Linked DNA regions of Occallatibacter riparius. The protein of the gene in region 1 binds, or shares a complex with, the protein of each later gene. Links are inferred from orthologs where the notes say so. Each region holds a gene or a part of one and is shown in the gene's direction. Other genes may lie near its edges.

What was found.
Region 2: the proteins of dnaG (region 1) and dnaB are in contact, whole or in part, in a crystal structure (PDB 2R6A), measured with the Geobacillus stearothermophilus proteins. The link is inferred for Occallatibacter riparius from one-to-one orthologs. Residues at the interface, in WP_049624496.1 of Geobacillus stearothermophilus: Lys456, Leu457, Leu458, Pro459, Ala460, Asn463, Ala464, Leu467, Leu535, Leu536, Ile537, Ala538, Gln544, Glu545, Asp548, Tyr549, His552; in WP_033016901.1 of Geobacillus stearothermophilus: Ser13, Glu15, Ala16, Gln18, Glu91, Leu92, Asp94, Ala95, Val96, Pro97, Thr98, Ala99, Ala100, Asn101, Tyr104, Tyr105, Ile108.

What each region holds. Positions count from the first base shown.
Region 1 is NZ_CP093313.1:1,264,139-1,278,524, forward strand. The notes cover bases 6,227-9,142. They hold dnaG (DNA primase), read left to right. Parts: upstream 6,227-6,753; coding sequence 6,754-8,532; downstream 8,533-9,142. Other genes in these bases: MOP44_RS05010 (TetR/AcrR family transcriptional regulator), read right to left, coding at 6,227-6,651; MOP44_RS05020 (winged helix-turn-helix domain-containing protein), read right to left, coding at 8,561-9,142. Outside these bases: MOP44_RS04970 (SOS response-associated peptidase), read right to left, coding at 1-21; MOP44_RS04975 (acyltransferase), read right to left, coding at 463-966; MOP44_RS04980 (hypothetical protein), read right to left, coding at 1,080-1,229; MOP44_RS04985 (class I SAM-dependent methyltransferase), read left to right, coding at 1,751-2,734; MOP44_RS04990 (SRPBCC family protein), read right to left, coding at 3,100-3,513; MOP44_RS04995 (DoxX family protein), read right to left, coding at 3,582-4,004; MOP44_RS05000 (sigma-70 family RNA polymerase sigma factor), read right to left, coding at 4,083-5,042; MOP44_RS05005 (haloalkane dehalogenase), read right to left, coding at 5,144-6,067; more of MOP44_RS05010, read right to left, coding at 6,064-6,226; more of MOP44_RS05020, read right to left, coding at 9,143-10,765; MOP44_RS05025 (hypothetical protein), read left to right, coding at 11,122-11,688; MOP44_RS05030 (dienelactone hydrolase family protein), read right to left, coding at 11,846-12,631; MOP44_RS05035 (hypothetical protein), read left to right, coding at 13,038-13,433; MOP44_RS05040 (VOC family protein), read right to left, coding at 13,474-13,908; MOP44_RS05045 (AraC family transcriptional regulator), read right to left, coding at 13,919-14,386. UniProt on the Escherichia coli protein: RNA polymerase that catalyzes the synthesis of short RNA molecules used as primers for DNA polymerase during DNA replication.
Region 2 is NZ_CP093313.1:518,638-533,096, forward strand. The notes cover bases 3,959-6,947. They hold dnaB (replicative DNA helicase), read left to right. Parts: upstream 3,959-4,751; coding sequence 4,752-6,143; downstream 6,144-6,947. Other genes in these bases: MOP44_RS01960 (manganese catalase family protein), read right to left, coding at 3,959-4,498; MOP44_RS01970 (M48 family metalloprotease), read left to right, coding at 6,362-6,947. Also shown: aminomethyl-transferring glycine dehydrogenase subunit GcvPB, read left to right, coding at 1-637; MOP44_RS01945 (TadE/TadG family type IV pilus assembly protein), read left to right, coding at 1,041-2,366; MOP44_RS01950 (TadE/TadG family type IV pilus assembly protein), read left to right, coding at 2,388-2,900; MOP44_RS01955 (TadE/TadG family type IV pilus assembly protein), read left to right, coding at 2,897-3,439; more of MOP44_RS01960, read right to left, coding at 3,659-3,958; more of MOP44_RS01970, read left to right, coding at 6,948-9,229; MOP44_RS01975 (response regulator), read right to left, coding at 9,257-9,643; MOP44_RS01980 (hypothetical protein), read right to left, coding at 9,825-10,520; MOP44_RS01985 (hypothetical protein), read left to right, coding at 11,253-11,864; MOP44_RS01990 (DUF3857 domain-containing transglutaminase family protein), read right to left, coding at 11,988-13,988; MOP44_RS01995 (DUF3857 domain-containing protein), read right to left, coding at 14,036-14,459. UniProt on the Escherichia coli protein: The main replicative DNA helicase, it participates in initiation and elongation during chromosome replication. Travels ahead of the DNA replisome, separating dsDNA into templates for DNA synthesis.

The sequences.
Region 1 (14,386 bases):
ATTGAATCTACGTAACTTCATTGAGCTTTTCCGAAGCAATGCAAACGCTTCCAAAACGCGCCTAATCCTCTCGAAATGCCCTTTCACGGCGATAACACGGGTTCAAATCCCGTCGGGGACGCCAAATCAGTCCAACAACTTAGCCATTGTGGGTTTCTCGCCATGTGCGCGAGCGTGACGCTATCGTGACATTTCGCGTCGTGGTGGGCGATCTTCCGCATTGGTGCGATCCGCTCAGGTGGGAGAATCGGGCGCATGGAAAAGGAGCATAGGAGCGCGCCTCTTGTACACCCTCGCACCGGAGGAAACCGTCGGAAAGCTGTCTGATCTCGTTGCTCGGGAGTGCAACGAAGAACGACAAATCATACGAGCGGCGGCAACTTTTGGGGCATCGCGTTTGCAGTCGCAGCCGGACGATTCAGATTTGGTCGTTTTAGGTTGAATCTTCTTGTCTTAAAGCGTTCACCGCGTCAGCGATCCAGTTCCAGCCTCAACCCACTTTCTCACTCCGGAATCGTAGCGCTTCACCACTCTGGCGGGACTCCCCGCTACCACAGAGTAATCAGGCGCATCTCGCGTTACGACCGAGGCCGCGCCTACGATGCAATACTTACCCAGCTTTACCCCCGGTAAGATGATCGAGTGCATGCCAATGAAGCAGTCGTCTCCGATCTCCACGGGCCTGTCTACCAGTTCCACGCGGTTGCCAATCTTGCGTGGATCACCCACGTCCTCATACTCGTGATTCACGTCTACAATGACGCAGCCCCCGGTGATGGTGACCCGCTTCCCGATGGTCATTCGTGAGCGGCATATGATGTGCACGTTCTGTTCAATATTGGTATGGTCCCCGATGGTCAGGCACGGATCCGCGCAGTCTGGTGTCCGGATGCATTCGATTCTGGCGCCGTTGCGAATCAGAACCCGCTTGCCGACGGAGGCGAACTCGGTATTCAAGAGCAGCATCGGCTTGATGATGCGACTCCCCCTCCCGACAGATCGGAACATAGACTGATACCGCAGTACTGTCCAGATGCGCTGCCACAGGCATGAAGCTCGATAGAGCCGCACACTCAAGGTCATTGGAAGCGCTCCCGTTTCCAGTCCCATAGCCCAATCTTGCCGCAGATCTCTTTGATAACGTGAGCGTTCACGCCGCACGGATCCTTCAGATGGAACGCCATCGACTTGGGCACCGTCCCGGACATCTCGATAACTCCAAGCAGCATGGCCCGGATCTCCTCTCGGGCAGCAGACTAGAGCCACAAAACAGTAAGGCACGATAATGTACTAGAGACTTATTTAATTCAACAAGTAAATACCGTCACTATCGACGTGTCAAGCACTAACAGATAGGAAAAAAACCTCCACCAGCCGTATCCGAATCAGGTGTTCCACCGTTCTGGCCTGGGGAACGACAGGAGCAATGTCGGGGAGATTCCTGCTACGAGTCAGCTCAGGGAATTCTCCTGAATAACGCAAAATGGAGCTGAGATTCGGCCTTAAATGGTTCATGCTCAAATCGAAATGAGAGGTGACAGTCAGGTTGACAGAAAGCCGCACAGGTCGAGTAGAAGGCCATCCGCTACCCGCCACAGCCGCGAGCACGTCGCTGGGGCACTTCCGGCTTGGTTCGGCTCAACCGCGGGCCGCTGCGCGGCGACTGCACGGCAGGGGAGCGAGGCGGATTCTTGCCGCCATTCGAGCCATCGCTGATAACCTTCTGGCTTCAGGATAGTGGAGGTGCTTTATGGCGGATATCACGAACAGCGCCAATCAAGAGCGGTCAATGCCCGACTTCTCAGACCCGCGCAAATGGAAACTTCTTTCCGCGTGCCCGCTATGTGGAGCCTCTCACCTTTCACTTAAGGTAACGGCCCGTGACCGTCACTATGGGAACCCCGGCACGTTCAAAGTTATGGAGTGTGGAGAATGCGGGGTCTACTTCTTAAACCCAATGCCTACCCCGGACTATTTGTCCAGCGCCTATCCAGATAACTATTACGCTCACGCCCTCAAAGCCTCCGAGGCGCCGCAGGGCTTGATTCGCCGGGTTAAGAAGATCCTTCGAACCGTGCTCTTCAACCGCAAAACAAAGGACCCTGAATTCAGCAGTCCCGGGCGAGTGTTGGATGTGGGCTCCGGATACGGTGTTTTTCTCAGCCAAATGAAACGTGACGGATGGGAAGTGTATGGCGTGGAGCCTGATTGCGAGGCCGCGGCGCGGGGACGGCAGGAAGGCCTCAACATCTTTGGAGGCTTTATCGAGCAAGCTCAATTCCCTTCTGATTATTTCGACTACGTGAGGAGTAATCATTCCTTTGAACATGTTCACAATCCACGGGAACTCCTCCGGGAAATGCGACGAGTGATCAAACCCACGGGTTATCTCTTCATTGGGGTACCAAATGTCAGAGGGCTCGCAGCGCGTATTTTCGGAACTTATTGGTGGTATTTGGGTGCTCCAGTACACACCTTCGGTTATTGCCCTCGGACATTGCGTGCACTATTAGAGTCGGAGGGCTTCAGCGTAGAGTCAGTCAAATATAACTCAGAATATGCAGGGATCTTCGGGAGTCTGCAGATTTACCTCAATCGCAACAATGGCAGGATGTCGAATGATGGAAGAGTGATACATAGCCGAGTGCTCATGGTGGCAGGCCACTGGGCGGGGCGGCTTCTGGATTTGCTAAGGGCGGGCGATTGTATCGAAGTCATAGCGCGACGCCGTTAGTAGTTCCTGAAAGGTGATTTTGTTTCGTGTCGGGACCGGTTCGCGATATAGCGCTGTCTGCCTGCTTCATTGTCGAGCACTTTACATCGGCGCTTCCCCAATGAAGGGGTAGCGTCACCGTCTGCATTTGACTTGCGTGAGCCAACGCAGGCAGCAGATGCGCTCATGGGAAGCGGCTTCCCGGCCATGAATGACAGTGGTACTACGTGATTTCGGTGCTTCATTGAGAGTAGTACTCCATTGGCTCAGGACGCCTGATATCCCGTAGCTCGATGGGCTTTGGCCCAGGTCTCCGAACGAGAGAGACCTGGCACCCTGATTAAGCGTTTCAGTAGGATCTATGCTCCAGCGGCCTTATGGAACCATCACCGGATCTGCTTCGCTTCGACATGTTTTGCGAAACGATCCAGAATCGCTTGCCAGCCTTGACGCTGTTGCTCCTCGGAGTGGGTAGTTTCAGCATCGAATGACTCGCGAACGGTGACCTCCCCATTGCGGTCGAGGAACTCCACACGAAGCGTCCTTTCGCCGAACCTGCTCTCGATTAGCTGGTGCTCTACGATGCGGGTATATGTCCCTGCAAAATCGAAACCCATACTGCCGTCTTTCGCCTCCATGCGCGACGAGAATGTTCCTCCCTCACGCAAGTCGACCGCGGCCGCGGTAGTATGCCAGTCATCGGAAGCCGCATTCCACTGCTTGATGTCCTCGGGATTTGTCCAGGCTGCCCAGACCTGCTCAATGGGCGCGGCCACAACCGTCTCAACGGTGATCTTCATTGTTGTCTCCTCTATTGGTGCTGAATTCAGCGATCGGATATCGTTCCGTTCGATTGGGGAAGTCGCGGTCAAGACAGAAGCGCCCGCACGCGTTCGTCGCGTAAATAAAGACCAGTCCAAACCAGGCTGGCGAACACGATAGGGAACAGAATATTGAACGACGGCGCACCGATACGCACCTGAGAGGCAACGGCTCCGCCAAGATAACCGGTGAGCAGAAGGGCGCCAAAGACGGCGCTTCGAGGAACAAAATACAGAACGGTGCAGGCCAGCAGCGCGAGACCGATGGGAACAATCGATGACTCGCGGAATCCGAGCTGCAGTGTGGCTGTTACGACGGCCGCAGGCTTCACGAACTTCATCACGGCGTCAAACAGAAAGAACGCTCCGAGCAGCATACTCAGGACGCGCCCGGTCCAGAGCTTCCATCCAGCGGAAGCGGTCTGATGTTGAGTGAAGTTGCCGGCGGCAGGTTGTGCGATGGCATTCATGGCTCATGTTCTCCTTCTGAACCAATGACCGAGGGAGTGCCGGAAACTCATCGGCCTGCGACCAAATTTTTCCTTAATTCATTGGGGAGGCAGATGGACGGGGAAACCGAATCGAGGGAACAGCCTGTTTACGTCCAGAAAGCTGTTGACCGCGGCGATCTGATCCCCGGCAAGCTCCAGAACAATCAGCGCCCACGCTGTGTGTCCGCCGGCCGGATTGGGTCGGTATTGGGCGAACGCAGGCCAACCCGAAGCGAACGTCGGAAGCAGGCGCGAGCCACGGCATCCCGATCCCAGGCCCAGCATCCACGTTTGAACATCCAACGGGCCCTGCAGCCATAGCGAGTACGGAGGCATGCAGAACGTGACCTCCTGCTTCATCAGCCCTACCAGGCCATGGACGTCATAACTCTCGAAGGCAGCGACATACCGCTCCACCATCGTGCGCTGAGCGGGAGTCAAGTCGGCTGGCTGATCGGGGCTCCTTTTCGCGAGTGAGCTACGGGCTCGCTGCAATGCGCTGTTGACTGAGGCAACCGAGCTATCCAGGGTCTCCGCAACTTCCGCAACCGGGCACTCCAAAACCTCCGCCATCAAAAGCGCGGCGCGCTGTTTGGGCGGCAGCTTTTGAAGAGCAGCTACGAAAGCGAGACGAATGCTTTGCCGAAGCGAGGCTTTTTCATCGGGTCCTGCATCGGTGTCCGCAATATCCGCGTCCAGAATTGGCTCAATCCAGTAACTATCGGGCTGCTGAGTCAGAGCGTCCAGAGGCGGCGCTCCCGGCGCAGGCGACCCTTCTTCGATGGGACGCGCACGGCGACCACGCCGGCTCAACTCATCGAGACAGACGTTGGTCGCTATGCGATAGAGCCAGGATTTTAGAGAGCAGCGGCCGTCGAAGCGGTCGTACGCCCGCCATGCACGGATCATGGTTTCCTGCACGGCATCATCCGCGTCGAAGGCCGAGCCTAGCATCCGATAACAGTGGCCTAGAAGAGCGGGCCTGTAGGCCTCAAATTGTAGGGTCTCAGCGATCACGCCAGGAAGTAATTCCAAGGCCCAGTATAAATCGAAGCCTCCATTACGGATCCATGTGGAACTTAGCGTTGGTGTCGATCAGAACCGCTAGTGCGGTCGTCCTATTTTTCCAAACCTAAAGACGCGCCTTCCGCACCTCTGGCTGATGTGACTCCCAACTCGACCAGCCATTCCTTGATGTTTGCTCCGATGACGTCAGGATGGTCCTCCTGCAGATAATGAAGCCCAGAACTGAGGTGCACGACTTTGCAATTCGTCAGCCGTTTGGCAAAACTCTCCGCAAAGGCCGGTGAAATGAGAGCGCCGGGGTTACCAACGAAAAGCAGTTTAGGGTAGATCGATTGCGTGAGAGCTCGATGCGCTTCCTCAAGGGTGCCATATACATCCGCGGGCTGGCCGGCAATCGGCAGCTCATTCGGAAAGCGCCAGGTTGGCACTCGCGACTCAGGCGTTGGGAATGGCGCACGGTAGACCGCCATTTCTTCTTCCTTCAGCTTTCTCGCCATCGCAGCTGGAAGCACTCCTTCGATAAATGCGTTTCCTTGAAGAATCATCTCCTCACCTACGCCAGGCGTTCTGAATTTCTGGAAGATCTCAACCTGGTCGGGGTGGAAGTCGTTCCAGGTTGGCATGGGGCGAATGAACTCCATGAACGCCAGTCCACGCACGAACCCTGGCCTGCGCGCTGCAAGATGAAAAGCCAGCGCCGTGCCCCAGTCTTGCGCAACCACGAAGGCCGACGTGATGCCGGCGGCGTCCAAAAATGCATCGAGATAGCGCGCATGATCGACAAAGCGATACGCGATATCGGGTTTTCCCGATTGGCCGAAGCCGATGAGATCGGGCGCAATGCAATGCGCTACCGGTGCGACGTGCGGAAGGATATTGCGCCAGATGTAAGAGGAAGTCGGGTTGCCGTGCAGAAAGAGCGCGACGGGAGCCGCGCTATCTCCGGCTTCGCGGTAGGCCATGGTGGAATCAAGGACTTCGACTTGGGGAAGCATGATATCGGTCAGAATATTCATTTTTTCTCCTTGAACACGGTTTCGAAGACGATCTTTCTGAAGCGGTCAAGCGGAGCCGGGCCCCGCTCCACTTTCATGCGCAGGATTGCGCCTTCCCAGGAAGAGAGAAGAAATTCAGCCAGGTCCATCGGATCGAAGGTCGAGTCAATCTCACCGAGGTCTTGCGCCTCAGCGATGCAGGCGGCAAAGGGCGCTCGCCACTCCTCGAAGATTGCCTCGAGCCTGTGGCGCAGGAGCTTGCTCTGCGAAGCAGTCTCAATGCTGAAATCACCTATCAAACATCCGCGATTCCATTTGTCACCGGCGAGACGCCCGCTGATGATCTCCAGATAACGATGCAGCCGTTGACGGGGCGTGAGGGTCTTGTCGTCCAGAGCACTTCGCACCGCGATCTTCACGTTCTCGAAGTAGCGATCGAGGACTTCCTTCGCGAACTCTTCCTTCGAGCGAAAGTGATTGGTGAAAGAACCATGGGGAGCGCCGGCTTCAGCACAGATATCGCGCACCGTTGCGCCCTGATATCCAGCTTGAAACATGACCTTGAGGCCGGCGTTGAGGATGTCTTCTCGAAGCGAGGTTCTCATGAAGAAATAATACGTACGTGCGTATTAACTGTCAAGAGATCTCAAAGGAACCTTGATCCATGATCTTGCCAAGCCAGCCCCGCTATCCTTGACTCACGTCTCGTGACAGACTTTGCCCAGTCCGTAAAGCAGCAGGCCGACATCGTCAAGGTGATCGAGCAGTACATCCGCCTGCGCAAAGCCGGCGCCGTGAACTACTCCGGCCTCTGCCCCTTCCACAAGGAAAAGTCGCCCTCCTTCAGCGTCCACGCGGTCAGGCAGTTCTATCACTGCTTTGGCTGCGGCGTATCGGGCGACGTCTTCAGCTTCGTAGCCAAAATCGAGAACGTCAGCTTCCCTGAAGCCGTGCGTATCGTCGCCCACAAGTGCGGCATCCCCCTGCCCAAAAAGGAATACTCCTCCCCTGAAGAAGCCGCCGAGGCACGTCTACGCCGCAAACTGCTCGACCTGCACGAAGCCGCCACCTCCTTCTACGAAGAGCAGCTCCGCGGCCCCGAGGGCGCCATCGCGCGCGAATACCTCGCCGGCCGCGGCCTCGATCAAAAAGGCCTCGAGAAATTCCGCATCGGCTACTCGCCCGATAGCTTCAATGCCCTGCGCGACCGCCTCAGCTCCATGGCCGACGCCGAAACCCTCCGCGCGTCCGGCTTGTTCAGCCAGAAGGAGCATGAAGACGGCACGCTCGGCCACGTCTACGACCGCTTCCGCAAGCGCGTCATGTTCCCCATCTGCAATGAGAGTGGCCGTGTCATCGCCTTCACCGCGCGCACGCTCGAAACCGGCGACAAGGCCGGCGCCAAGTACATCAACTCGCCCGAGACACCCCTCTACACCAAGGGCCAGGTCCTCTTCAATCTCGACAAGGCGCGCACTGCGATCCGCCAGACCGAGTTCGCCCTCCTCGTCGAAGGCCAGATGGACTGCATCTCCGTCTTTCTGCGCGGCATCCAGAACGTCATCGCCACCAGCGGCACCGCCTTCACTGAGCACCAGGTAAACTTGCTCCGTCGCCACACATCCAACGTCGCCGTCAACTTCGATCCCGATGCCGCAGGCGCGAACGCCGCCGAGAAATCCATCTCTCTCCTCACCGAAGAAGGCTTCACCATCAAGATCGTCACGCTTGAAGACGGCCTCGACCCCGATCGCTTCATCCGCGAGCGCGGGGTCGAAGCCTACGTGGCTGCCATCCGCGGCGCGCGCCGCCAGTCCGACTACCTCATCGAACGCGCCCGCCAGATGTTCCCCGGTGCCACGGGCGACCAGAAGGTCAAGGCGATGAACTACCTCCTGCCGCACATCAAGCGCATCCCTGAAGCGCTCGCTCGCGGCCAGTTCGCGCATGACGCCGCCCAGAAGCTAGGCATCGACTCCGCCGTCCTTCGCGAGGAACTCCGCCAGGCCGCCCTCAAGCGCCGCGACCATGTCGAAGTAAAGTCCTCGCCCCTCACCGAGGTGGAACGCGTTCTCCTCCGCGCCCTTGCCATCATCGACCCCGAGCATGAGGAGGCCCGGCGGCTCGCGGCTGCTGCCATCCAGCAGCAGCCCTCCTGGTTCGAACAGCTCGTGGCATTCCCCGCTATTCAGGCTCTCGCCAACCGCCAGGCCAACGACCCCATGGACGTCGTCGAGGACGAGAGTCAGCGCGCTCTCCTCGCCCAGGCCCTCCTGGGCGAAACGCGCCCACCCGGCGACGCCGAAGTCTCGGGCGCCCTGCAGCACATCCACGAGGAAGCCATCGAACACCGTCGCCGCGAGCTACTCCGCGAAATCGCCGAAGCCGAACGCCGCGCCGACATGACCGAAGCCCTCCGCCTCACGCAGGAGAAACTCCAACTCGACAAGGCGCTTCGCGAACTACACCAGCGCGGTCAGGAGTAGAGCAATGCGTCAGCCGCCCGAAGGCCCCCTATCTCTCACTCAGATGGATTGCATAAATTCCATAGGAGTTCAGATCGCGCGTGTAGTAGGCTTTCCCGTCCGGGCCCAGTGTGAGCGACGCGTCTAATATGCGTTCCCTCGGCAAGTCCATCACCTTCTTGGGCATCTGTCCCTTCAGAGTGATGCGCCACCAGGCCAACGGCGGATCTTTGGTTTGGCTCCTCAAGAAATAGAGGGCGCTGCCATCAGGCGACCACAGGTTCCATCCAACCGTGTCCTCCTGCGCTGTGAACCACGTGGTCCATACCTGCTTTTGGAAATCGAAGAGACGGATGGAGTGCATGTCGAAAGTAAACGCCGCAAGATAACGCCCATCCGGGGACCAGCGGGGGCTGAAGAGTCTCGACGAACCAGGAACCGGTCTCACCTTCCTCGTCTGGAGATCCACTCGAAGCAATTCCAGCTCCGCTGAGCCTCGGTCCCGCGCGAAAATGATCTCCTTACCGTCCGGCGACCAGGTGGGATCGGCCTGCTCATGGCTGTCTTCCTTGTCCGGAACCACCTGTTCGGGGGACCCGCCGTCGCGCGAAATCACCGCAATCTTCGTCAGCTCGCCCGGGCGTGTCCACTCGAAAGCTATCCTCGTGCCATCCGGAGACCACCGGGCAATTCCGGCGCTTGAGTCATCCGACGACGTCAGTTGCACGCGTTCACTCCCATCACTCCGGCTGCGCCAGAGACTGGAATAGGGAGTCGTCACATAAACCACCCACTGCCCGTCCCGGCTGAATTCCATCGATTCTGCTGGAACTCCGGACACAAACGGCTCCACCTTGTTTGTAACTGGGTCGTAACGAACTAATTGGCTGTCATCCTTCATCCCAAATGCAAACAGCGTCTTCCCATCGGGGCTGAAGGCAACCCGAGAGGCAAAGCACATGGGCCCACCAGTTAGTTGCACCGGCGCTGCGTGGCTGCTGGAGAACCACCCGCCGCGGCGCTCCCGCATCACCCATAAATTCTCGTGGAATGCGCCTTTCCAGGTGACCGCCCCGAAAACATAAAAGCGACCGTCAGGACTCCACACCCCGCCATCCTGCCGAGTTCGGTCGAGCCATCGCGGCAAGACGCGGTGTGCTCCTGACCCGTCCGTCTTCGCTTCCCACACAGCGCAGCCCGATGTCTCGCACGCGCTCAATCGCAGGCGCTGTCCATCGGGCGAAACCCGCAGGGCGCTGGAACCGCCAGGAGTTCCGGGGGCGGTCCACAGCTTGCGCGCCTGCGAGCCGTCTGTGTAGCAAATCCACACGTCCGCGCCCTTCGTGAAAACAATCTGACTCCCATCGGGAGTGAAGGTGGCGTCATCCGCACTCACATCGCCTACTCTCCGTGGCGGCCCCTGTGGCAGAGGATCAATCCAAAGAGACGAGGACGCACCCCAGTCGACAAGCAGCAAGCTGGAGCGGTCCGGTGCGATATCGAGTAAACCGGGCGCAAGTAAAGGCGTCTGCATCTTCGACGGCTCTCCACCGCCAGGCGAAGTCTGCATCAGTACCACTCGATCGTTAACGATCTCGTTGTAGTAGACTCGGGTTCCGTCGCTGGCCAGCATCGCCGTCGGTCTTCCGCCATTAGTACCGTTGGTGATCGCATCAATGCTCGTCACATGCGGCACTGCGCGCCAAAAAGCAACCAGCCACACCGTCACAATCGCCAGCGCAACAATGGATCCCGCAGCCACAAGCCACGGAAAGCGAGAGCTGCGGGTCCGCTCCGCGGTGTGCACCAAAACGGGGCCTTCGCTCTTGTCCTTCGCAGCCGCACCCAAAAGAGTCGAGACTCCGACATCTGAGTTCGGCTGAGCCCGCCTGGTCCCGTCTCCCGCGCTCCCATCTGCTTCGATTTCCGAGATAAACCGGTATCCAAGCCGCGGCAGCGTTTCGATATACCGCGCATGTTCTGCGTTATCTCCAAGCGCATCCCGCAGCCGTCTGATCGTGCTGTTCAGGCCATGTTCGAAATCAACAAACGTATCTTCCGGCCAGAGCTTCTTGCGCAACTCCTCGCGTGTGACCAGTTCGCCTGGCCGCTCCAACAGCATCAGAAGCACATCGATCGGATGTCCGTGCAGCTTCAGCCGGCTGCCGTTCCGGAACAGCTCGCGCGTGCGCATGTCGAATTCGAACGCGCGGAAATGCAATCGATTCGTCGGGGGGTGGACCGGACTTTCCATGGCGGCAAGCCTCCTGAAAAGCGAAGCCCGAATAGCCATCCGTGCGCACCGCGCACCCCAGTCTCGGCAAGAGCTTAGCACCGATTCAGTTATTTAGCTGTGATCTGGCGGATAAACGTTGCAGTTTGCGCGACTTGGCGCGTGATCAAACAGCAGTTCAGAAAATACCTCCCTTGCATTGATATTCCCGGACGACGGGCACAGCATGGTCCCGTCTGATGGGCCTCCGGCTGAGGCGATTCAGGTAGCGATTCAGGTACGGTTCCTCAACTCCGCTCGCCTTCGCAACAAAGCGCGCTCCCGTGTGACGGGAGCCTGCATAACCCGAACGTGACTTCGTTCACCTGGAGGGAGCTATGAACCGGCTTCTTTCCGCCAATATCTTCAGGAACGCTGCTGCGGCAGCCTTCCTCGTGCTGTTGTCCACCGCCTGTGCCGCAGTCACGGGCGACGCCGAAAAGATCTCCCAGTTGCTGCGCCAGGCCAAAACGGACGCGGTGCAGACCGCTAACGATGCCCTGCAGTTGGAGACATATTCCATGGCCAACATCCCCTGGCAGGTGCACTACTACCGCCTGGTTGCCACCGGAGACGGCGTGAACGCTCTGGTGAAGGATTGGAAGCAGCTTCAACAATTGCGCGACAAAGCCACTCCGGAGCAACAGGCCGTCATCGATCAGTTGGGAGAACTGCTTAACGGCCTCGCGATCCGAGTTAACGCAGCCAGGCACTACCTCGCTCAGAACCCGAATGAGGTCAACATGCCCACATTCCACGATCAGATCCGCGCCAACAACACGGACATCCAGAATGCGTCCCTCGCGGTGTGTCAGTGCGCCTCGAAAGCTCGCCAGCTGCTTACCGCCAAGGTCGACAAGAACTCCGGTCCCGATTGTCCCGCCGCCCCCACCAAGGGGCGTTGAAGCGGGAGGGACCAACGATGCCGTCCCATTGAGACGGCATCGTTTTGTCTCTGTGCCCCATCGGAACTCGCCTGCTGAACGCTTGCCCCTTACCTTGGTCGGTCCATACGACCGCAAACTGCGCGACCTGTACCAGAAGGGACGGGATCAGGAACGCTCATGACGTGGGCGAGATCTTCTCTTCCCGGCCAATTCCGTTGAGCACTCCTACAAGAAGACGGAAGGCCAAGTATCGTGCCCTCTTGTTGTCTTCACTCGCGTTCCTGGCATCACCGAGACGCATGAATCCGTGATCTGCGCCGTCGTACATAACCGGTTTATAGACCCTCCCAGCCGCTTTCATCGCATCGGTCGTCGCGGGTAAAGTACTGTCCACGTCCCCGTCGTTTCCTGCATAGAATCCATAGACGGGCGCGTTGATTGTGGTGACGTCAGCCGGCCCCGTTCCATAGAAGACGAACGCCGCGCTCAGGTCTTTGCGATGAGTAGCAAATGCAAAGGTCCGCCAGCCGCCCCATGAAAAGCCCACCACCACAACCTTGCCCTTGAACTCCGGAAGCTTCCTGGCATAATCCACCGTCGCATCAAGGTCGGCTGTCACGCCATCCGGATCAAGATCGGAGACAGCTCTCGTCACGTCGCTTTCGCTGGCGAAATCTCCGTAGCCGCCCCCGTTGGGACCGTGTCCACTCAGCAAATCGGGCGCAACCACCGTGAAGCCCTCGTCCGCAAGCTCGCCTGCCATATTCCTGGCCCAGTCGCTAAGACCGTAGACCTCGTGAACCATTACCACGACCGGAGCATCTTCTTGAGGCTTGGCAGCACGAACCACGAGAACTCGCAGCGCGCGGCCATCATGCGTGATCGTCGCGTACTCGCTGTGATGCCGCAGTTGGAGCCGCCAGAGCAGGATTCCCGTGGCAGCAATCAACGCAATCGCCACAGCAGCAGCGATCCTTCGCCGGTTCCTCTTTTGCCTGATTTCTGGTCGCGCTATATCCATCGAAGACAGGAAGCAGCACTCTTCATACCAACCGCAACCATCGCTAACAATCTTCGACTCAGGAAGTTAACGCGCAACGCCGTCACAGTGAATGACCGCTTTCAATTCAGACCGCTCAAATCCGGACACTTCATCCAGAGATATCGAGCCATGCGCTGGAATTTGGCAATGTGCGAATTCGCGGAATCCCGGTCTTATTCCGCCAGAAGCCGTCGGCTTAATGGAATTTTTTCCGCGCCGTCGAACCGGAGATGCCCGATAATGCGGGCGGCCTCCGCGGCACATCAAACTCGGCCCGAATCAGATCTCCCAGCCCTATTGTGCCGGAAGGCCTGGGAGTCCACCCGTGATCATCAAACTGCTCGTTGTCACTTTCTTCCTATCCCTCGTCGTTGCGTGCCTCGTCGCATGGCTATTTCGCAAATCGATCAGCGCAATCATGAGCCGCATCATCCATGAGTCCCTGAGCACCGCTTGGGTGCGCTACATGATGGTTGCGATCGTCGTTGTCGGCGTATCGGGCGGCGTGCGGCCCTGGGACTATGAAAAATACATCACGCCCCTGAAAGATCAACCGCTGCCCGTCCTTAATTCCGATCGTTGGATCCTTGAAATCTACCGAACGGTGATTGGAACGGCGCAGGCCGAGGTGTGGATGCTCCTCGTCTTCTTCGTCTTCGCGCTTATCTCGTATGTGCTCGTTCGCAATGCGGAGTTAAGGCAAGGCAAGGTGCAGACCTGACGAGCATGCCCCCGCACGGTGTGTCCCGTACTCGACCCGCTTACTGCGGCCCATACACGCTCAGCACGTGCCCATCGGGATCCTTGAAACTCGCCGCCCAGTCCGTTGCCGTCAGCGGATGCGGCGCCGCTTCAATGTGCACCCCTTTGCGGCTGAGCGCGCCTGCCGCCTGTTTCACATGCTCCACTGCAAACACGATCTCGCTCTCCCCCGCTTGGCGCCCCACTTCCGAGCTCACCACAATCGAAATTGACCCCGCATCAAAGAAGGCCAGATCGTCACTTTGGCTGTTGATCTTCAGCCCCAGCTTGCCGTGATAGAAATCCACGGCGCGGCCGACATCGGCCACGCCAAGCATCACAAAGCCGACCCGGCTAATAGGCGCAGCATCGACATTCGCCGAGCCCGACGGCGATTGGCTGAACAGAGGAAGCGACATCAAAACCGCGAGAAGAACTGCTCTGTGTCTTTTCATGATTCCGGTTTTACGCGGAATTGCCGGCTGCCGCTTTCGATTTATTGCTAAATTGCGCCGCGTAATGCGAAGGCGTGACCCCAAATCGTTTTCGAAAAGCTGTGCTGAACGCGGCGGTCCCGCTGTAATGCGCATCGAGAGCGGCTTCCGTAACCGCCACGCCGCGCCTCAGCAGTGCAGTCGCCCGCTCGAATCGAAGCCGCGCCTGATAACCCGCGGGAGATATCCCGAATGCCCGCTGAAATGTCCGTTGGAAGTGAAACGGCGACATGGCCGCCGCCCGTGCGGCCTCTGCCAGACTCGGCGGGGCCTCGCTGGAGGCATGAAGCAGCTCTCTCCCGCGCGACACCCGGCTCAGCAACTCGGCACGCGTAGAAGCTCGGGCCGCAGGGATGCTGCCGATCTGCCGCCGCGTCTCCTCACATAGCTCCAGCAGTTGCCACGCCAAAGCGTTGTAGAGTTCCTCCGCGCGCATGCC
Region 2 (14,459 bases), 750 kb from region 1 along the record:
GACTCCCCACGGCGGCGGCGGCCCCGGTTCGGGTCCGGTCGCTTGCAAGAAGTTCCTGGAGCCCTTCCTCCCTACCCCCGTCCTCGTTCAACGCCAGAACGGGACGAAATCCTGGAACTACGATCGCCCTCAGTCTGTCGGTCGGGTGCGCGCGTTCTACGGCAACACAGGCATGTTCATCCGCGCGCTGGCTTACATCCTGGCCAACGGACCGGACGGCCTGCGCCAGACCACCGAAGACGCCGTACTCAATGCCAACTACATCCGCAAAAAGCTCGAAGACCTCTACGAGCTGCCCTACAAAACGCCTTCAATGCACGAGGTGGTCTTCAGCGACAAGCGGCAGCAGGCCAAAGGCGTGAAGACGGGCGACATTGCCAAGCGGCTCATTGACTACGGCTTCCATCCCTACACGGTCAGCTTTCCGCTCATCGTGCCAGGGGCGCTGATGATCGAGCCGACCGAGAGCGAGTCTGTCGAAGAGCTGGACCTGTTCATTGAGGCCATGCGGTCCATCGCGAAGGAAGTGGAGGAGGACCCAGAACTGGTCAAGACGGCCCCTCATTCTACGCGGGTGTCGCGGCTCGATGAAGTGACCGCTGCCCGCAAGCCGATTCTGCGCTGGAAACTGGAATAATCCAGCCAGGCGATGGTGCTGAAGAGGCCTCCTGCAGCGCGGGAGACCTCTTTGCTTTTTGGGCTGCTACAGACGGGCGCTAAGCTGGAGTTGTAACCCTTCGACGTCCATGCGACCGGTTGAACTGTAAACACCTGTATACGGTTCGGCGCGCTTGTTGCTGCCCCTTCTGCTCCTCAATTTCCAATCCACACATTTTAAACAACATACTGAATAACCGCTTTGGCATCGCTGTTGCTAATTCCTCTTGGTCGGGGATTGGCAGCGCAGCGCCAAAGAACCGGCCCGTCCCCTTCTGTCAAGAACCAATGACCGAGGGATGGTGGCATGAAGGCGTGCTCGACCCGCTCGACCAGGCTGCGACCGAGCAGGCAGTCAGATTCAACACGCCTCAGGAGCAAGTATGAAGATCGTTCGCGAAGAAGAAGGGGCAACCTTGGTCCTTGTGGCACTGAGCATGACGGTGCTGCTTGGGTTCGTGGGTCTCGCAACCGACGTTGGAATCCTGCTGCGCCAGAGAAGGATCGCGCAGACAGTTGCCGACAGCGCTGCCCTCGCCGGCGTAACTGAATCCATGTATGAAGGCAGTCCGTCGAGCGTAACCTCGGGAATGTATACTGCGGCCTCCCACGACGCCACAATGAATGGCTTCACCCCGGGGTCGTCCAATGGGGCGGCGAACTCCGCGAACGGACTCACCCTGACCCTCAGGGTAGCTCCCACCATCTCAGGCTACAGCGGTTCCGGGCTGGTGCAGGCAACAGCGAGCTTCGCCACACCCACGATCTTCATGAACCTGTTCGGCATTCACTCCTTGAATGTCGCTTCCACAGCGATCGCATCGAACCTGCTTAATTCCGACGGGTGCTTCAATGTTCAGAATGGCGAGGGCCTGGCCAATCCCGCGGCCACCATGGGTGGGAGTTCCCAGCTGTTCGGTCAAAATTGCGGCGTCACCATTAACGGCAATCTGAGCATGGGAGGCAGCTCAAACATCAACGCTAAATTCGTTACCGCCTCTGGCACAATTACGAACGGTGGCAGTTCCAGCATCACCGGCCCCGTGTCTCAGAATGCTCCACCCACAAGCGACCCGTTGTCCAAGCTTCAGCAGACTGCGAATCAGCCACAGATCGATACCACCGCCAAGACTTGCACCGCGCCTTCCGGCACCGGGATGAGTTGCATCTACAACTTCAACAGCGGCAATCTCAGCGGCACACTGCAGTCGAACACCATGTATGTGTTCGACAAAAACGTAAATGGCGGCAACGGACCTTCAATCACCGGTTCGGTAACGGGTTCCAACGTCACAATCTATCTCGCCGACAACATCCCCTTCAGCTTCGCCAATAATGGAAACCTGAACCTCACGCCCCCGGGATATGGCCACCCCTGCGCGGGAAGCCTGAACCCGCTTTGCGGTGTTCTGTTCGACGCTCCCAGCGATGGCGCCAACGGCAAAGGCACCTACACCTGTTCGCATGGCAAGGGCAATAACTACGGCAACCCCGCTGAAATCTATTTCGATTTTGGAAGTAGCACGTCAGACCTGGAGGGCGTTATCTACGCGCCGTACATGCAGTTGTTCGTCCAGGACCAGGGCGCGTCTACCAAGCTGGCGAATGATGTAATCATCGGTAACTTCTGCTCGCAGGCTGCGACTCTCAAAATACAAGGGTACGACTCATCCGACTCGCCCCTGGCCAGAGTTGGGCTGATTTACTGAGCGGGTTAAAGGAGCAGATAGATGAAGTTTCGACTCAATGAAGAGAGTGGCGCGGCCCTGGTCGAGTTGGCCGTAATGATGCCGCTGTTCATCCTCATAACCTTCGGCGCCTTTGAGTTGGGTCGCGTCGCACACTACACCATCGAGGTAGAGAACGCGGCGCGTGCCGGGGCCTCGTTTGGCGGCGAGAACATGGGCAACGCCACGTCGACCAGCACGGTAGCCCAGGCAGCGAAGAACGATGCTCCCGATCTCTCCACGCTGACCGCCAGCCCGAGCGCAGGCTGCGTCTGCGAGACACTCAACCTTACCACCGGCACGCCCACCTACAGCCCGGCAAGCGGAACCGTGAGTTGCAGCGATGCGACCATCACCGCCTGCACTGGCTCCAGCAGCTCAGTCGCCCACTACGTGGTGAGTTACGTCACGGTCTCCACACAAGCTTCCGTCAATGCAGTGTTTTCGGTTCCACGGATCCTGCCGCGGACCTACACACTCCACGGATATTCCGCGATGAGGATTCTTCCAAATTGATCTGTCGACGAACATTACGGCAACGCATAGACGCCCTTCTACGGGGCGCTTTCAGGCGGTCGGCAAGAGACGATCGGGGCGCCACCGTCCTTGAGATGGCGATCTCCTTCACATTCCTGTCGGTCCTGATATTCGGCGTGTTTGAGGTCTGTCTGGCCGTGTACGCTTACCACTTTCTCGGCAACGCCGCGCACGAAGGCGCTCGGTATGCCATCGTTCGCGGATCGACCTGGACCTCCAGCTGCTCCGGATACTTGTCGAACAAGTGCACGGCATCCACAACGGATATCAAGAATTACATCGTCCACCGCAGCTATCCAGGCATACTTCTTACAACTGACAACATTTGCGTGCAGTATCGCGGCCCTGTCCCGGGAAGCGCAACGACGTCATGCAATGCCGCCAATTCAATCACCGGCGACAATGCCAAGGGAGACATCGTCCAGATCACGGTGAATTACCCATTCACCTTCAATCTTCCCGGGTTTCGCAAGAGTATCAACATGGCGAGCACTTCGCAGATGGTGATCGCCCAGTAATCCGCTGCCATTCGTGAACCGCGCCAGCGGATCACGCCAGCGACACATTGGCCTCCGTGGCGCCCAGGGAACCATTAATGTAAACAGAAGTTCTCCCCGGCCGGGTGAACTGTGTACGGTAAACGACACTCCAATCCAGCGGCCGTGTGTTCAACGTGCGATTCCTTGCATCCGGGGCCCGCGAAGTAGCTCAACCTCGCAAGCCCCGCCAGCCATCCTTCAATACTTCGCATCCGCGACACCGATCAGTTCATCGAGTTCCGGAGCCGTAGTTGTGCGCTGGCCATCGTCCTGCTTGCCCCGGTCTTCCGGCCCGGCCACGCCATCCACATGATCGATCGACAAGCCCTCGCCGCCGTCCATGGGCGACTGCACCTCATGCAAGCCATGCATGCTGGTCCACGGGCCTCGAACGTCCATGTCGGCCTCATCGCCAATCCCGGTTGAGCCGTTGAAATACTCATCCACGAGCTTCGGCGTGGGAGCCAGCCGCCCAATCGAGAAGGGCCGCTTCTCCAGGGTCTCCAGAGCGGCGGTGAATGCCTTCATGTGCGTGATCTCGCGGGTCATCAGGAATTGCAGTGTGTCGATCGACCCCGGATCGTCCGTATGGTCGATGAGCCGCTCGTAAACGATCTTGGCGCGCGCTTCCGCCGCGATATTGCTGCGGAGATCCACGTCGAGCTCACCGGTGATCTTCAGGTAATCGGCCGTCCAGGGATTGCCGGCCGAGTTGTATAGCGCCACCCCGCCACCCCCGGCGATGGTCACGAGGGGATCCGCTTCGGCCGCCTCCGCCTCGGTCTTCAGAGGCTTGAGGTGCATGCGGATCAGGGCGCCGACCACCTCCAGATGGCTCAGCTCTTCCGTGCCAATGTCGAGCAGAAGGTCGCGCCGCGCGATATCGTCCACGCAGTTCCAGCCCTGAATGGTGTATTGCATGGCAGCTGCGAGCTCGCCATTCGCGCCGCCGAACTGCTCGAGCAGCATGCGGCCGAACCGCACGTCAGGCGTGCCCACTTTGACGGTATACATAAGCTTCTTTACGTGGTGATACACAGAGAGTCCCTCCTCGATGGATCCTGATGGTTGTGGAGAGCGGACGCGCTTTCCCCGTCAAACCAGCGGCCTCATGAGCCGCAGCGTTGACGCCCGCGCGGGCGCAATTTGATCATCCTGCCGCTGTGATGCGAGGCTGAGCCCGAGGTTGGCCTGTCGATTGAAGTTCACATCTTCGGTGGGTCTGCTTTTGCAGATTCCTGTCCAGATGTTCACACCCATCCTCAGCCGCCTGTCCGCCTAAACTCGATCCATGGCCACCTTTGCCAATCCCGGCTACGATCCCGGTCTGCCCGCGGCAGTCGATGCCGAGAAAACTATCCTCGGCGCCATTCTCCTCGACAACCATGCGCACTCTGAAGCCGCGGAGAAGCTCGAAGCCGACGATTTCTCGCTCGACTCGCACAAGCGCATTTACCAGCGCATGGGCGACCTGCTGGCTGAGCAGCGCCCCGTCGACATCGTCACCCTGGCCAACGAGCTCGCCAAGTTCAAGGAGATCGAGGCCGTCGGTGGCGTCGCCTACCTCGCGTCGCTGACGGAAGGCCTGCCGCGCCGGCCCGTGATCGAGGAATACATCAAGATCGTCAAGGACAAGAGCCTGCTGCGGCGGCTCATGATGATCTGCTCCCAGGCCATCGCCCGCGCGGCCGACCAGAGCGAGACCGCCCTCGAAGTCCTCGGCGCCGCCGAAGCCGGCCTGCTGGAAGTCAGCGAGAAGAGCATCTCCAACGGCTTCCAGAGTCTGGACCAGATCGTCGCTGGCTCCTTCGGGTCAATTGACAACCTGTACAAGCAGAGCCGCGAAGTCACCGGACTCGCTACTGACTTCTACGAGCTCGACCGGAACACCAGCGGCCTTCAAAAGGGTGAGCTCGTTATCATCGCTGCTCGTCCGTCGATGGGCAAAACCGCATTTTCGGTCAACATCTGCCAGAACGCAGCCGTGAACCACGGGGCGGTGGTGGCTGTCTTCTCGCTCGAAATGGGCAAAGAGTCGCTCCTGCGCCGTATGCTTTCTGCCCAGGCCTGGGTCGATCAGCGCAAGCTCCAGACCGGCTTCCTGGGCCGCGAAGATCACGACAAGCTGCAGAAGGCCCTCAATGACCTGGTCGAGTCGCGGCTGTTCATTGACGATACGGCCGGCATCTCGCTGGCCGAAATGCGCGCCAAGGCCCGCCGCCTCAAGCAGCAGAACAACGGCAAGCTCGATCTGATCATGATCGATTATCTGCAGCTCATGTCCGCCACGTTGCCCTCAGCCGGCGGCAAGCGCTACGAGAATCGCACGCAGGAAGTCTCCGCTATCTCGCGCGGACTCAAGGCCCTGGCCAAGGAACTCGACGTGCCGGTAGTTGCGCTGTCGCAGTTGTCGCGTTCCAGTGAGCGCCGCGGCGACGACAAGCGCCCTCTGCTTTCGGATCTCCGCGAATCCGGCTCCATCGAGCAGGACGCCGACGTGGTCATGTTCATCCACCGCGAGGCGTACTACAACCGCGACGAAGAGATGTCGGAGTCCGACCGCGCCAAGAGCGAAATCATCATCGCCAAGCAGCGTAATGGCCCTACCGGCACCATCCACCTCAACTTCATCAACAAATACACCCGGTTCGACAATCCCGCGGAGGCAGTGCCCGGCGAGTAGTTATGCCAAAGCTCGTCCGGCGGTCCGGTAACTAAAGTACATAGATACCTCAGAGTGAAAGCGGAGTTACCGCTTTCGAGTCATTGAATCTACGGCATTTCGCTGGTGTACTTGGGGCGATCCACCTGGAGCCGCTAATGCACGCCGAAACGCCGTCGGGAAGATCTCGCCTCTTTCTACGCTCAAGTTATTCCGCAAGTAAATGCGCCTGTTGGGCGATGATCCTTCTCATCGTGGCCTTCTTCCCCGCCTGGCTGCACGCACAGGACGACGATGACGCGGATGATGACTCCGACGGGCCGTTTGTCAATCTGATCGTGACGTATGCCGCACGCGGCGATGCGACGGTAAGTTTCTACTCGTATCAGTTGGCAAACCTCGGCGGCATCCAGGCGGCTCTGGAACAGGCCTTGCATTGCCCGGCCGGTTCGCTCGTGAATCCGCCTGCCCAGACAGAACTTCCGCGATATCTAAAGTCCCGCCCGCTGAAGGATCAGGAACGATACCTGAAATATCGGGAGCAGATGCGGCACGGAAATCTAATCGGCACATGCGCCGGCGCCATGCAGCGCGCCGGGCTTCTGCTCTCCACAAATATCCCATTGGACCGGCTCAACGGCGAACTAAGAAGCGCCGGCATTCGGAAACTATGGGTGCACATCACCTATCCGCGGGCAAGGTTCGCCGAGTCGTCCGCCGCGGGCCGGAGCCCCAGACTGCCGGAAGAGGAACTACAGGCCAACTCAGCGCGTGCGGAACTTTACGATGACGCGAGTTACGCCATCGATACGGCATCCGCATCGCCTGATGCCATTCATCTTGCCTTCGGGTTGCGCCGGCAGGACGCGATCCGTGCGGCGGTGTTGCCGGTCATCTTCCTGATTACGCCAATCGTGTTGTGCCTGTGGATGCGGCGCGCGGCCATTCGCGACTCTTCCGCGGATCCCATCGGCGCGTGGTTCAGCTACCTCCGCGTGCTCCTCTTCAGCGGCAATTGCCTGCTGCTTATCTGGATCGTGGGGCAGACCGTCCGGAAAGGTTTCGACGACCTGATCGGCTACTACACATCGGCGCACAGCGCGAGTGCCGTCGCACTGAACGTGGGCGTGCTGTTTCTGCCGCCGTGGATCGCATACTTCGTCTGCCTGCTCCTGTCTTACCGCGTGTTTGCACAGGCCCGTGGCAACCGGTGGACACGAGGAGAGTTCCTGGCCAGCCATGCCCTGACACTGGCCGCGCAATTTCTCCCGGTCATGTGTCTCATAGCAAGCATAGAGATGGCCCCAATCAATGGGCAGGCTTCAATGGCCCTGCTCTTCTGCGTCTATGCCTCGTACAAGCTCTGCACCTGGCTGCTGTCGCGAGTTACAGGAATGCAGTTTGAGCCGTTGGCCACCGGCGAGCTGCGCGATTGCGTATTCACGTTCGCGAAGAAGGCCGCGGTGGAACTGCGCGGCGTATTCGTCATGCCCGCTGGAAAGTCGCAAATGGCGAATGCGTTTGCCTCGCGTCAGCGCATGGTGATGTTTACGGACTACCTGCTGAGCAGGCTCAACAAACGCGAGGTCGCGGCGATCGCCGCGCACGAAATTACCCACATTCAGAAAAAGCACGCGATGTGGACGGGCCTGGCGTTTTTTGGCCTGATGTTCTCGCCTGAGATCTTCTACTGGATATTGCGCTCCGTTTTGGGAGCGTTCCGGCATGCGCTGGAACTGCGGCGAGTCGCCGATGGAGCCGCCGCGGCCCCCGGTCTCTCCAACTTGGTGCATTTCGGTGATCGGGTGATGGCTTTCCCGGAACTGATCCTGGTGCTCTACATCATCGGTCTCGTTCTCTATTACCTGCAGTCGCGCTATTTTGAGCATGTAGCCGATGCTGGCGCCTTGCAGTTATCCGGCGATCCCGAGGCTGTGATTACAGCGCTGCTGAAGCTGGCGCGCCTGAACCTGCTGCCAGTGCAGTGGGACCGTGTCACCGGCTCCCTCATGACTCATCCCTCCATGCTGCGCCGCGTAGAGCGCCTGGCAAAAATCGGCCAGGTTCCACCCGAGCGCCTGCAGGAACTGATGCGCGAGCAGGCCGTCGGTCGAGCCGAGCCCACAGATGATGCGACCGGGTTGAGCGAAGAGCAATTTAAGGAAGGCGCGCCGCGCAATCCCGTAGTAACCCTAAGGGCCGTTTCCGAGCTGCTTGCGCTGAAGAAGTGGGTCCTGCGCTTCTGCTCCATTGCGACGCCGGGCCTGGTGGCGCTGGCCATCCATCATGCGGCTCTTCCGCATCCCGCGCCTGCATACATCGGCGGCGCAATCGCATGCTTCGCAATCTACGTGCTGGTTGGGGAGTGGCAGTCCGTATGGGGGCTCTCGCGGCGTCGCCAGAGATTTGTGACACGGCTTGAGGCAGAGGGAATTGCATGCGGCGAGGACCGCGCGGAGCTGATCGATCTGAATCCGCATCCCGTGCTGCGCACATACGACTTGGTCTTTGTATGGGACTTCGGCATGCTGTTCCTGGCGAAGGACCGGCTCAGTTACGCCGGCGACCAGTTGCGCTTCGCGCTGCGGCCTGAACAGGTACTTGCCGTGCGGCTGGGTCCCGGCATCCCGGATTGGCTTCCGGTTCGGCGAATCTATATTGACTGGCAGTTGGAACCGGGCGCGCCGGTGCAGACGTGGAACCTGGGAGTCAGGTCCCCTTGCGCATTTTGGCGAATCCGGAGCCAGGTAAAAGCAAAGTATGAAAACTTGCTGCGCTGGAAGCTCTCGTCCGCCTCTTTTCCTGAGGCTCCGGCTGCCCTGCAAAGCCTGCCCGCGCCTTCCATAGGCGAAATCACCAATCACGCCTTGCGTTCAATGGTCTCCATCCGGCGATACCTGAAGGTGGTGTTCCTGAACATGATCCTGGCCATCGCCGCGTGCGTTGTGTTCCGAATCCCGTCAGCATGGTATGTCTGCCTCTTCGACTTCCTCATGCTCACCTGGTCGTTTTCACCATTCTGGTTCTTCAAGGAGGCAGGAGCGGCCGCCCAGACTAACGAGGGTCTGCGCGGACATGAAACGCTGGCGCGCGAGGCGGGCGACTGAGCAGGAGTTGCAATCCGCGAATACTGCCTAAGCGGCCGTTCTCTTTCTGTCGAGAAGCTCGATGAGGTCGGAAACGAGCACCGGCTTGGGAAGGAAGGATATCTCCTGGGCAGGCTCAAACGGCAGGTCGCTCGGATCGAAATGATGCAGGTTGGCGGAGGTCAGAATGATCTGGCACCCAGGCTGCTCTTTCGAGAACCACTCGGCCAGATCGATGCCGCTGAGCCCGGGCATGACGACATCGGTGACGAGGACGTCAGGCCGGAAGCGCTGCGCCGCCTGCGCCGCCCCCTTTGCACTGTACTCGCACATGGTCTGGAAACCACGATGGCGGAGAATTCGCGCGAGGGTGTCGGCGATGGCGCACTCGTCATCGACCACCAGAACGCGGACACAGTCAGGGGAAGAGGGCAAAACAAAATCCTTTTGACGGCACCACAGCCATCATTGTCTCAATTTTATCCAATGAAAGAACCGGGGATTGTCCCTAGTATTTTGACGCATAAATCGCATTTATGTCGCGCTTTTTTCAAGGCGGTTTTGCCAGCAGGCGTTACGGACTCTAGAAGGCGGCGGACGAAGCCGATCGAGCTCTCTAGAACTCGTTCATCACCATAACAATTCGTCCGACGATAAGGTCGCCAGGCGACTCCCCCGGCCCGGGCTCGAGCAGGTCAACCGGAGCAGCACGATTATGCGGCCGCAGCAACAACCGGCCAGCCTGAAAATCCGCATAGCGCACCTTCAGGCGCGTGTCGTGCCGCACGGCGTAAAGGTTTGCCCGTGCAGGCCGGTATTGCAGCAGTGAGTTGTAGTGGCGGTCGAGGAACACCACGCTGTCCGCCAGCACGATCGGCTCCATGGCCGGGGCATCGAGCGCCGGGATCTGGATGGCGACAAAGCGATGCCACGCGCGCCGGCTGACCGTGGCTCTGGCTATGGCCCTGGACAGCAACCCTGCCGGAACCGGCAGCAGCTTTTGCACGGCGGCCAGCCTGAGTTGCGGCTCGTACATGGCGGTGGAGTGCGATACCAGCGGCACATGAAGCAGGTCTTCCATCTCAAAGGGGGGCGGTCGCGAGGGCACAAGGTCCGCCGCGGTCATCTGCTGAGCTTTCAGAACTCGATCAAGACCCTCCAGCGACAACTGCCGCTTGCCGCCTAGAAAATTCGACAGGTGTGGTTGGCCGTAGCCTGTCTGGCGCGCAAGAAGCGAAACGCTGAGTGTTCCCCGCTGAATTCTGCGCAGCAGCTCGAGCCGTAGATGCTCGTGCATCTGGGAAAAGTTCATGTGGAAAACTTGCCCAAGGCAATAACTCGCAACTAACTTCAATTGCTGTCAGCAAAACAATTACGCACAAATCGCCTTATTCTCTCGGTTCCTGAGTTCCTTGGAAAGCCAAGGAGCTGAGTTTCACCGGAAAGCCGTTGACCGAAAAGGTTCTGCTTCATAAATTATTTCTACTTACATCACACACTCTGGGGTCTGCCTCTGCACACGCGTGTCGCCTGAAACTCCGCCATAACCAGAAACTGTCGCGGACAGCGTCCATGCCCGCCGGGGAGTTCCTTCTTCCGGCACAGAAGCAAACACCAGGAGATACGAGGCACGTTAGAGGCTTCGATCTGGGTGCTGTGTGCGACTTTCCAGAATCTGTGCATTATTACCGTTATGTTTTGTGTAGAAGGAACCCGGCAGGCAATCCCCCAACAGGACGGTTCGATCCTGAAGCACCCGCCCGCGTCCCGCCTAACCCCGGTTCTAACAAGGAGAAGAAACAAAGGCCGGGATACGAACCCAAGGGAGACCCATTATGGAGTTGCGCGTGCAACTGAAAGTTTGCGAAGGGTGCGGCAGTCTTTGGTTCCGCGCCCAGAATCACTGCAGTACTTATTGCCGAGAGTGTGCCACCAGGCTCGCCGATTTCCCTGTGGACACCGGCCGGCGCCGCGGGCCGAAGCATAGGCTGTCCACCCCGAACCTCATGCGGACGTGGACAGTCGCTGAAGCAGGAGGTGCCGAATGAGCGCCGTCCTGCAATTTCCAACCATTGCCCTGGCAGCAGCCGCTCAGCGCCAATGGCAGGCAACCGGAACCTACGAAGCGCACCCGCAGAGCGAGGCGACGCCTCAAAGCGGCTTCGGACCAGCCCGCCAGCTTCCAGATTCTCCGTCGGCCTCTCAGATGCCTGGAATCGGCGAGCAGCCGATTGGCCGTCCAGTTCCTTCTCCGAACCTGGCCTTCTACCGCAAACATACTGAAAGGCTGCTGCGGCGCTACCTGCTCGCTTCCATGCTGGTGGCCCGGTCTCCGGTTGTCTTTAGAGAACGCATAGGACGCGGCCGCTCCTCCAATCGGCGGAACTACACCTTCGAGGACAGCGTCATCTTCGTGCTTGATGTGGAGAAAGGGCTGGAGCAGGTCTCGGCGCTCGACCGGGTGCTCATCAACCGGATCGTGCTCCAGGAATACTCCATCACCGAGGCGGCGCTGCTGCTCAACAAGAGCCAGCGAAGTATCGGGCTTCGCTTGGCCGACGCACTCGACCGCCTCACCGGCATTCTGATCGAGAATGGCACCCTCAAGATCCCGAACCGCCAAGGTCCGATGCCGGAAATAGATACCGACGACTAACAGGGATGCCCATCCCTGGTGTGAACCGAATACAGCCGCAGTCGGGTCATGCTGGAGATGGGCATCTTCCTATACGAACTTGGGCAGACCGCAGTCTCAAGCCAGAGCGCTCAGCGAAGGAGCCTAGTTGGCGGCCTTCTTCAGCACCGCTGTCCCCTTCTCATCCATCAGAATCGCCGACTGCAGTTTGCGGAACTCCGCAGCTTTGCCGGCAGCTATCTCCACTTTCTTCACCACGTACTCGCGTTCGTAGTGAAGGGTCTTGCCCTTGGCACTTACCGCGGAGTGATAGCTGGCGAAATCCACGTCCAGATCCACCGGGTCAGGGGTCTCGTCCACCACATAGCCGTCGGGCAGAGTGATGTCGAAGGAGTCCTTCCACCTCCCGGTAGCATCCAGATCGATCGGCACCTGGCGAGGCTTGTCATCGAAAGGCATGGCATAGGACCCGACCACGCGCGGCCGCACCAGCAGCAGAGGACCGGCCGTATGCGCATACTGGCTGGCCGTCAGCTTGTAGTGGAACTCCAGCGGCTTGTCGAGCGCCGGAGGCTGCACAAACTCGAACGAAGTCAGCGACACCCCCGGCAAATCGCGCGCAATCTTCTTCTCCAGATACTCGCGCCGCTGCTTTTCATCGGTGTCCTTGAGCAGATAGCGCATGTCGCTGCCGTCAGGGCCGCTGTGGACCGTATCTAGCGATCCGGTCAGCGTGCCGTCCGCCTGAAGCGAGAATGCTCCTGTGCGCTCCGTGCCGTTAGCGGTCGGCGGCAGCACCGGCAGCGCGATCACCTGGCTCGATCCGCCCGCGGCCAGCAGCCCATAACCACCCTGCTCGTTTGAGGGCAGGTTACCCACCGGCGTCCGCTGATCGGTGGGATCAAAAATCAGGTATCGCTTGCCGTCCTTGCCCTTCACCACAGCCTGCAGGCGCGCGTCCTGCACATCATCGGGGACCTCGATCGCCGTGATCATGTGATCGCCTAGCAGCGACGGGTCCTCCGGATCGACGACCCCGCGCCGGTGATCCACGGGGACGTAATAGGCCTTGATCCCAGCCACCTGCAACATCGCGATCAGAAGAGTGGTCTTGTCCTTGCAGTCGCCATAACGATTGCGATAGATATCCCCCGCATGATTCGCCTGGAGGCCGCCAATGCCTCGGCTGACAATGAAATAACGGATGTTCTTCTGGATGTCTTCGGTGATCCGGCTCAGCTTGGAATAGAAGTCCGGCGCGCCGGCGACAAGCTCATTCACCCGGGCAGTAATCTCCGGCGATGGCGTGGGACGGTCCTGCTCAAGCTTCGTCACCCACTGTCCGAGCGCACGCCACTCCTGGTCCTTTTCGGCGATGGCTGCATCTCCCCATTGCACTGTCATGCGCCCGGCAAGCGCGAACCATTCCGGCGACGAGGGCACATCCCGCAGGTTCAGCGCCGGCACATCTTTCAATTCCCACCGCCAGTGATTGGGCGCAACCTGCGCCGGCTTCACCGGATCAAACCGGTGCCACGCCTCGGAATAAGAATGACCCGCTGGCAGGTCCAGTTCCAGCGCCTGGAACACCACCGGAATACCGTTCTGCAGGGTCCAGACCTTCTCCTGCATGTAGGGCTTCATCACCTCTTCTGACTCGCATACGATCGTCGCGCCCACGTCAACGGCCGGAGGATGTGCGATGCGGGCCTTGCGCGTTGAGAGCATGACGGGCACGTCGGTATCGCCCTGCTCCACAAAATCCGTAGGCTGCGCTTCGTATGTGTTCTTTTCATCCGCCGCGATAGTCCACACGCGGAAATAGTTCAACTTCTCGTCGACGTCGTAGCTGACTTCGCAGGTGTTGTGCCGCCCCTGTGGCTTCAGAATGCGGATGACCTGGCGCTCGCGTTCCGTCGCCCTGCCGTTACCGTCGATCGTCTCGACGTACTCGTCATAGAGAATCACCGCAGTGGCATCCTTCACCACCGCGGCAGCCGGCGTGGGCGTTTTAGCGGCCTGCACGCCCCAGTCCGGTACCGGCTGGCCCTTGCTGAACCAGCTCGCCGAAGCCGGCATACAAGCCGCCGCGATCAATACGGTCACCGCAGCCCATCCAGTCAATTGGTTCCTCAAACCTGCCATCCCTGCCCCCGCCCCACGCTGGCCTCTCTATTCCCTATTCCCTGCTTTTACTTCGCTGCCTGTGCGGCCCGCGCCAGCACCAGTTGCTGCTGATCGGCCGTCGCCACCTTCTGATAGAAGTCGCGTAGTTGCGTGTAATCTTTCTGCTCAACCAGCGTGAAGTTATACGCCAGGCTTCGGGCGATTTCCACTTTGTCCTTGTCGTTCTTCGACGCCACGCGCAGTTGCGCCGAACTTCCGAACGGAATTGTCGCCGCCTGGGGAGCGCTCTCCACCGCGAAACCCTCCGGCAGGTGATAGGTCACGTCATCCACCACGCGTTCCGGATAGTGCACATCCACCGGGATCTTGCGGGACTCGGTGGCCACAAACGGATGCTTGGCACGTGACTCAAAGAACATGCCCGGCAAAAAGAAACGCTTGCCCGTGGCGCTGCCAAGCTGGCCATTGACCTTCAGCACGGCCACAAGA